One region of the Aquitalea magnusonii genome, then DNA from elsewhere that is predicted to be linked to it. Evidence: predicted binding sites of a transcription regulator. Region 1 holds the regulator's gene; each other region holds the start of a gene.
What was found. Region 1 encodes FNR, which switches genes on or off when oxygen is low (the NO sensors DNR and NnrR bind a similar motif). Its sites were predicted from a motif close to TTGATNNNNATCAA; they were not measured.
Positions count from the first base shown of each region.

Region 2: a site for FNR is predicted at 766-779, ahead of DLM_RS21235 (universal stress protein). Genes of this name have one in related genera too.
Region 3: a site for FNR is predicted at 1,019-1,032, ahead of DLM_RS09850 (ribonucleoside triphosphate reductase). Genes of this name have one in related genera too.
Region 4: a site for FNR is predicted at 805-818, ahead of DLM_RS05810 (universal stress protein). Genes of this name have one in related genera too.

Region 1 is NZ_AP018823.1:3,468,163-3,470,363, reverse strand. Features, by position in the region: gene DLM_RS16505 (flavodoxin family protein) at 1-430, shown strand, start outside; gene fnr (fumarate/nitrate reduction transcriptional regulator Fnr) at 558-1,304, opposite strand; gene hemN (oxygen-independent coproporphyrinogen III oxidase) at 1,417-2,201, shown strand, end outside.
Region 2 is NZ_AP018823.1:4,523,893-4,526,093, reverse strand. Features, by position in the region: gene ggt (gamma-glutamyltransferase) at 1-349, shown strand, start outside; gene DLM_RS21240 (hypothetical protein) at 355-669, opposite strand; gene DLM_RS21235 (universal stress protein) at 945-1,403, shown strand; gene DLM_RS21230 (TlyA family RNA methyltransferase) at 1,503-2,201, opposite strand, start outside.
Region 3 is NZ_AP018823.1:2,066,014-2,068,214, reverse strand. Features, by position in the region: gene DLM_RS09855 (hybrid sensor histidine kinase/response regulator) at 1-826, opposite strand, end outside; gene DLM_RS09850 (ribonucleoside triphosphate reductase) at 1,110-2,201, shown strand, end outside.
Region 4 is NZ_AP018823.1:1,191,168-1,193,368, forward strand. Features, by position in the region: gene DLM_RS05800 (TerB family tellurite resistance protein) at 1-319, opposite strand, end outside; gene DLM_RS05805 (thioesterase family protein) at 337-762, opposite strand; gene DLM_RS05810 (universal stress protein) at 883-1,332, shown strand; gene DLM_RS05815 (helix-turn-helix domain-containing protein) at 1,435-1,758, opposite strand; RNA gene ffs (signal recognition particle sRNA small type) at 2,030-2,128, opposite strand.

The DNA.
Region 1 (2,201 bases):
CCAGACCGGTCGCACCTTGCAACTGGTGGCGGCGGTGCGTGCCAGCGTAGCGGGGCTGGCCGATGACCTGCAGTTCAACTGCCTGCCCGCCGAGCAGGCCACGCTGGATGATTTGCTGGCAACAGACGGCATCGTGCTGGCAACGCCGGAGAATTTTGGCTATATGGCGGGCAAGCTGAAAGATTTCTTTGACCGCACCTTCTACCCGGCGCAGGGCCGCACCGAGGGGCTGGCCTGCCTGCTGCTGGTGTCGGCGGGAAACGATGGTCTGGGCGCATTGCAATCCATGCGGCGCATCATCGCTGGCTATGGCTGGCACGAAGTGCTGCCCGCCGTGGTGGTACGCGGCGAGCCCGCGGCCGCGCAGCTGGCCGAAGTGGCCGAACGGGCCGAGCAACTGGTGGCCGGCATGCTGATCGGGCGCTGGTAATACCCTGCCCGGAAGAGTTAGTGCTTGCGGAGAATGGCGCGCCTGCCCGGATGGGCAGAAGATGCAAGAAGGGCGGTAAGGCGCCTTGGCGCCCACCGCCCGGATGGTTTGCTAGCGTGCTGCCGGCTTATACGCCGTTGGCGTGGGTGCAACCGGAGATCAGGTCTTTCAGTGCATCGGCCTTGATCAGCTGGATGTGCTTGTGGTCCACGCTCAGCCAGCCTTGCTGCTGGAACTTGGACAGCGTGCGGCTGACGGTTTCCAGTTTCAGGCCGAGGAAGCTGCCGATTTCCTCACGGCTCATGCGCAGGATGAAATCGTTGGCGGCAAAGCCGCGGGTGGACAGGCGCTGCGACAGATTCAGCAGGAAGGCGGCCAGACGTTCTTCCGCTTTCATATTGCCCAACAGCAGCATGACGTTTTGGTCACGCACGATCTCGCGGCTCATCAGCCGGAAAAAGTGATGCTGCAGGCTGGGAATGTCGCGCCCCAGGCTTTCCATGCGGTTGAAGGGCAGTTCGCACACTTCGCTGTCTTCCAGTGCGATGGCATCGCAACCGTGGACATTGGAAGAAATGCCGTCCAGGCCCATCAGTTCGCCGGACATCAGGAAGCCCGTGACCTGCTCGCGACCATCCTGGCTGGCGACGCTGGTCTTGAAGAAACCGGTACGCACGGCAAACAGGGACTTGAAGGTCTCGCCGCTGCGGAACAGGTACTCACCGCGCTTGAGGCGGCGGCTCTGACGGATCACTGCGTCCAGTTGGGTCATCTCGTCGCGGTTCAGCCCGATGGGCAGGCAGAGTTCGCGCAAGCTGCAGTTGGAGCAGGACACCTTCAGTGCATGCAGAGTGTGTTGGTTTTGGTCTGACATCGAGTGTTTTGTACAACCCTGTAAAGAAGCTTGACCCTTGTCAAAGCGGAATTCGCACGTTTTCCGCAAATTTACCAGTCCACCTGACGTTTGACTATCAATACCCGACGACATGCACACCACCCATCCGTTTTCGCCTACCCACTGTGAGTTCGACCGAGCATTGATCGAACGTCTTGATGGCTCTGGCCCAAGATACACTTCTTACCCGACCGCAGACCGGTTTACCCCGGTGTTTGGCGAGAAGGACTATAAAAGCTGGCTGATGCAGCGCCATCTGGGCATGCATCAGAACGCAATATCATTGTACGTTCACATACCGTTCTGCAACACGGTATGTTACTACTGCGGCTGTAACAAAATCATCACCAAGGACAAAAGCCGCGCCGACCGTTATCTCGACTATCTGGAAAAAGAGATCAAGCTGGTTGCCGCTGCACTTGGTTGCCGGGAAAAAATCATCCAGCTGCACTTTGGCGGCGGCACGCCGACCTTCCTGTCCGATGCGCAGCTTGACCGGCTGATGAGCATGCTGCGAACGCACTTCGATTTTTTGCCGGAGGGAGAATATTCCATCGAGATCGACCCGCGCAAGGTGGGTCGTGAAACCGTGCATCATCTGGCGCGTTTGGGCTTCAACCGCATGAGCGTGGGTATTCAGGACTTCGATCCGCAGGTGCAGCAGGCAGTCAACCGCGTGCAAAGCGAGGCGGAAACGCTGGAGGTGATTGAGGCTGCACGCGAAGCCGGCTTCAAGTCGGTCAGCGTGGATCTGATCTACGGCCTGCCTCTGCAAACGCGCGAGTCGCTCAAACGCACGCTGGACAAGGTGATTGCCATCGCTCCGGACCGTCTGGCGCTGTACAACTATGCCCATTTGCCCACGGTGTTCATGCC
Region 2 (2,201 bases), 1.1 Mb from region 1:
CATGTCCCCTACCGTGGTATTCGATGCCCGCGGGCAGTTCCTGCTGGCCACCGGCTCACCGGGCGGCAGCCAGATCATCGGCTATGTCAGCCAGACGCTACTGGGCCTGCTGGACTGGAAACTGGACCCGCAGCAAGCGGTCAGCCTGCCGCATTATGGCAACCGCAACGGCGTAACCGAACTGGAAAGCGGGCGCGGGCTGACGCCAGCGCGCGCGCGCCTGGGCGCACTGGGCCATCGCGTGGAAGAAACCGAGATGACCAGTGGCCTGTCGGCCATTGTCAGGACAACAAATGGCTATGTCGGTGGTGCCGACCCGCGGCGCGAGGGCGTGGTGCTGGGAGATTAAGGCTGTCAGCGACGCGAGGCCTGCAGGCGGCGTGCCAATTGTTCGATCGCACCCTCGCGGGTAAGCGGCGGGACATTCTGGTGTTGCTCGCTGGTAATCCATTTTTCCACCACCGAGCGGTCCCCCCGCGCGGCTTTCAGCAGCAGGCCAAAGGCGTGGCCCGTGCTGTGCTCCAATGGCTCCAGCGGACGTGACTGGGTGTGTGCAGCGTAAATGCGGCTATCGGCCACTTGCTGGTTTTTTTTACGTTTTCCGGACTGCAGGCCCCAGGCAACAATGGCTGCGATGGCCAGCAAACACAGTAAAGCAAAGATCATCATGATGTGAAACCAGTCTCCCTGATCGGTTGGGCGCAAGCCAATATCATAATGCAATTTGTCGTATTAGTACCAAATGGCAGCACTTTTTGCTTGAACTTGTTATAGATCAAGCGGCCAACAAATAGTTCGGGAAGCCGCCCAGCGCTGGCTAGTATGCTAAAAAAACAAAGACAATATTCTGTCGCGCCCTTCTGATGACTCCCGAGTCAGGCGCCCGGACAGCGCCGACCTGCACAACAGGCTGGCTGACATGATGGTTTTACGAGGAGTGTGCCATGTATCAACATATCGTGATTGCTGTTGATGGTAGCAAGACCGCAGAAAAAGCACTAGATGAAGCAATAAGGATTGCAAAAATTGCGTCCTCTGCCATTTCCCTGGTACATGTCGCCAGCTTGCGCGATATGGCCATCGAAGGAGTGGGTGCGCTGGACACCCATCAATTGCACGATCTGGCCTTTCGCCAGGCGCGGGATTTGCTGGACAAGGCGCAGAAGCGCGCAATCAATGAAGGGGTCAGCCGGGTAGACTGCCATATTGCAGAAAGCTGGGAGGGCGGCAAGGATATGGCGGATGCACTGATCCGCTTTGCCGACAGCCGTCATGCCGAACTCATTGTTATCGGCACCCATGGCCGTACCGGCCTCGCGCATTTGCTGCTGGGCAGCTTTGCCGAAAATGTCATGCGCAAGACACATTGCCCCTTGCTGGTGGTTCGCGGCAGCGAAGACTGATAGATCGGTTTTGTCATCCCACCGCACCACAACGCCACAGGCAAGGTGGCGGGTGCCATCCGCAGAGTGCCAATGCCTCTGCGGATTTTCTTTGCCGGTTCAGAACAGCGGACGGGCCAGCACAAAGAATTCCTTGTTGCCATCGGCACCGGTAATCGGGCTGTCAAGCCAGCGCTCAACCTTCCAGTCCAGCTCGTCCAGACAGTCGGTGATCTTGTCTTTCACCCCGTCAAACAGGCTTTCATCGCGCACGATGCCGCCATGGCCCAAGGCACCGCGCCCCACCTCGAACTGCGGTTTCACCAGGCCCAGCAGGCAGCCGTTGTCAGCCAGCAAGGGCAAGGCAGATGGCAGGATCAGGGTGAGCGAAATAAAGGACACATCGCACACCATCAGGTCGAAAGGCAATCCGTCATTGGCCTGCAACAGGCGCTGGCGATCCAGCTCACGCGCATTCACCCCTTCAAAGCAACGTACGCGCGGGTCATCCCACAGCCGCGGATGCAACTGGTCATGCCCCACATCCACGCCAACCACATGGGCAGCCCCGGCTTGCAGCACGCAGTCGGTAAACCCGCCAGTGGACTGGCCCACGTCCAGCACCCGCCAGCCTTGGATATCCAGCCCGGCTGCCTGCAGGGCGGCATCCAGCTTCTGCCCACCGCGTGAGACAAAGCGGTCGGACGGGTCCGGCCGCACTTCCAGCGGCGTCCCCGCCGGAAACTTGCTGCTGGCCTTGCTGATGGTCTGCCCATTCAGGCTGACCCGGCCGGATTCCAGCAGGTGTTGGGCCGCCGT
Region 3 (2,201 bases), 1.4 Mb from region 1:
AGGCATTGGTGGCGCTCTGGATATTGGCCAGCAGGCTTTGCTGCCTGGCATCCAGTGCGGTTTTGCCCAGCACTTCCAGAAATAGCCCCTGCGCGTGGATGGGTTGGCGCAGGTCGTGGCTGGCGGCGGCCAGGAATTTCGACTTGGCAAGATTGGCCTGCTCTGCCTCCTGTTGTGCCCGGCGCGATTCGGCAGACGCCTGGCGCAGCCGGTCTACCAGTTCCAGGTTTTCAAAGCGCAGTTCGATGGCCCCACGCGCGGCGCGTTCGCTATTACGCGCCTGCATCAGCAGGGTGGCCAGATACATGATGGCAGCCAGCCCCAGCGTGTTTAGCGCCAGCGCATCCGATAACAGCGACTTGAGCGCGATCATGCCCAGCTCCAGTGAAATGAAGCCGATGAACACCGGCAGCACGGGCGACAGGATGGACATGGAATTGCCAGCCACGCCGGACAGCACGGCAATGGCCAGAATCCAGCTTGGCGGCGATGCCGGATTCAGACCCACCCACATCAGGCTGCCCCAGGCGGCACCGTCGATGGCGTGCAGCAGTACCAGACGCCGCCGCAGCCTGGGCAGTGCGGCAGGCAGAATGGGCCGGGCCAGAATACGGCGGGCGTCGACAATGTCGATGAGCTTGGAGGCAATCACCAGCACGCACCACCCGCTCAGTCGCAAGGGGTCGGCCTGGTGTTGCAAGGCATAGGCCACCAGCAATACCACCAGAATGCCGGGCAGCACCGAGCTGCCCAGATTATTGAGCAGCAGGCGGATCTGTTCGATGCGCACTTTTTCCTGCGATGACGGTTGCAGATTGCTGATCATGAATAGTGTGCCGCCGCAAGGCCGTGGGCCTGGGCTTATCTGCTTATCTCAAGGTTGGTGCCGCCAGGGGACGGCGGCCGGGTGTTGCAGCCCATTATAGTCCGCTGAGCTGACCGTTCTGCGCGCTGGTCAGCCATGCGGTGCTGGCGGGTGCGCCGGCCAACGTGGCTTGGCCGTGGGGCAGGGCTGCGCTTGATACGGATCAAGTCTTTTTCTGTCAGCGCTGCCGTGGCAGAAAAATCAATATATAGTGTTTTGAAATTTTAAATCACTACATATTGTTATGAAAAATACTGTACTGGTGAATCCGCTTGCCACGCTGGACGAATACCTCAGCCGCGCCGACTGGCGTGTTTCTGCCAATGCCAACCAGGGTTACAGCCTGGGCGGGATGATACTCAACGCCGCCGGCAAGCTCACCGCCAACTACTGGCTGGATGGCATCTACCCGCCGCAGGTGGCGCAGGCTCACCGCGATGCAGACTTCCACCTGCATGATCTGGACGTGCTGGCCGGTTACTGCGCCGGCTGGTCGCTGCGTCAGTTGCTGCATGATGGCTTCAATGGCGTGCCGGGGCGGGTGGAATCCGCGCCGCCGCGTCACCTGGGTTCCGCCCTGGGCCAGATGGTGAATTTCCTTGGCACCTTGCAAAACGAATGGGCAGGCGCACAGGCATTTTCCAGCGTGGACACCTATCTGGCACCCTTTGTCAAACGCGATGCGCTGAGTGATGCCCAGGTAGAGCAGGCGATGCAGGAGTTTGTCTACAACCTTAACGTCCCCTCGCGCTGGGGTACGCAAACCCCGTTTACCAACCTCACCTTCGACTGGACCTGCCCGGTGGACCTGGCCGGGCAAATCCCCATCATCGCCGGTGAGGAAATGCCCTTCTGCTATGGCGATTGCCAGCCGGAAATGGACCGCATCAACCGCGCCTTCCTGCGGGTGATGGGGGCGGGCGATGCCCATGGCCGGGCGTTTACCTTTCCCATTCCCACCTACAACATCACGCCGGATTTTGACTGGGACAGCGCCAACGCCGATTTGCTGTTTGACCTGACCGCGCGTTACGGCCTGCCGTATTTCCAGAACTTCCTGAATTCCGACCTGGAGCCGCAAATGGTGCGCTCCATGTGCTGCCGCCTGCAACTGGACCTGCGCGAGCTGCTCAAGCGCGGCAACGGCCTGTTTGGCAGCGCCGAACAAACCGGTTCGCTAGGCGTGGTTACGCTTAACTGCGCGCGGCTGGGCTATCGCTTCCGGGGTGACTGGGAAGGCCTGCTGGCCGAAACCGACCGTCTGCTGGCACTGGCCCGCATCAGCCTGGAAATCAAGCGCGAACGGGTGCAGGGCTGGATGGATGATGGCCTGTAC
Region 4 (2,201 bases), 2.3 Mb from region 1:
CGTCGGACTTGCTGATGTCCATGGCCAGAACGCAGGTCAGAATGCGTTTGTTCGGGTCGGTCACTTCTGCCAGCATGGCTTCGATGCGGTCGCTGTCCAGCAGATGGATGGTGCCATCCTGCTCTGCCTCGTCAGAAATGTCGTCACAGTATTCCACCAGCACCTGAGCAAACTGTTTGCGTGGCAGCTTGATCAGATCGTACACGTTGACGTCTTCTAGCAAGTCCAGCTCGCGCGGATCCATATTGCCATCGGAAATCATGAACATTGCCAGTAAACGGGCAATGGCCTGCGGGCTGTTGATCGGATATGGACGCATGACGGAATCCCCTGTTGTTATTGGTTGAGTCTGGTGGCGAAGGCCGGTGGCATGGTGGCCACCTGACGGGTCTGGTAGTCGAAAAAGACGATTCCCGTCTTCAATCTTGCCACTTCTTTGCCACTGTTGCCATCGATTGCCTGGTAGACGATATCCAGCCCATATTTGTTGGGGTCACATATACCCAGCTTGAAGAGCAGACTGTCGCCATGAAAGACCTCGGCGCGGTACATTATCGCAGCATCAGCCATGATAATCCCGGCACCTTCGACATCCAGTTCGCTGTAACCCATGCTGTTGAGCCAGCGCAAGCGTACCTCATGGGCCAGCCGTAAAATGGCATCATTGGCCATGTGACCGCCATAGTTGATGTCACCGATGCGAACCTCCATGCTGGTCTGGTAAAGGAAGTGCTCGGGAAGCGCAATCTTGATGCGGGCCATGATTTCACCTGAATAAAATGGCCTTCAGTCTAATCGACTGTCTTAATCTGCATCAACCGCTGGCAGGCTCGGTTTGATAGACTGAATGCATAGTACCAACACACACACAAGGAGAGGGTTATGTACCAACGCATTTTTGTGCCGGTGGACGACAGCGACACTTCCAACCTTGCGCTGGCTGAAGCATGCCGGCTGGCGAAAAGCATGAACAGCACCATCCGGCTGGTGCATGTGGTGGATCTGGCGCAGTTTGGCTGGGGTGGCACCGAGTTTCTTGATGCGGCAGAACTGCAAAAATCCATCAAGCAAGCTGGTGAGCAAGTGCTGGGTCAGGCGCAGGCGCAGGCAGTGGCTGCCGGGCTGACACCGGAAGTGAAGATCCTGGAAAGCTGGGGCGACAAGATTGCCTCGGTGTTGCTGGATGATGCCAATAGCTGGGGGGCCGATCTGGTGGTGATGGGAACCCACGGTTGGAGCGGCTTGATGCACATCCTGATGGGCAGCGTGGCCGAGGGCTTGCTCAAGCAGGCGGATGTGCCGGTTTTGCTGGTGCGTAACGCCGGTGAGTAAGCGGAAGGACCTGGTGTTGCGGGCTATGGCTCAGGCATGAAAAAGGGCAGTGGTGCTCATCAGCGAGGATGAGCGCCACTGCCCTTGGATCAGAAAGCGCGATCAGCTTGCGGTTGCTTCGCTGCTGCCTTCCTGAGCTTCCATCTTGGCACGTACGGCCTTGCGCAGGCTCTTGTACAGGTCAGGGTGGGTTTCCTTCAGATACTCGACGATTTCGAAGTCTTCGCGGCGCACCTTCGACAGGTCGATCTGCTCAACATGCACCAGACGCAGCAGTTCGCGTACCGGTTTTGGCATGTTGCGACCGCTTTCGTAACGAGAACCACCGGACTGGGTTACGCCAATGCGGCTCCAGAATTCCTGTTGGTTGAGGCCGAGCTTGCGGCGGATTTCACGCGGGTTGGTGATTTTTTCAAAGAGTTTCATGGGTTGTTCCTCTTAAAAGGCTAAACAGTATTGTATTGAATTATTGTTCTGGCTTAGGACACTGCCCTATGTCCTAAAAATAGCAAAGAAAATCCATAAGGAATAATCTGATTTGAAAATAATCATTAAGTTCCTGGATGGATTACATACGCATGTTTGCTATGTTAGCGTATTCTTATCTATGAATACAATGGAATGAACACCATTTGGCCGAAAAATGGTAGCTTCATGTCGTAAACATGTACACAGATGATGGAAAACAAAGGGGAGGGGTGGCGAGCCTGACCCTCGGCACTTGCACTAAGTAACTATGGCTGCTTCCTTCCGGACCTGACCAGGTTTGCTACCGTACAATGCGAGGAGACCCGCCGCAGAAGAGTGCGAATAATAGCCGGTTTCATCTTGTTTGCCAAGCAGGATATGCATGTCGGGCGCTTGGACGC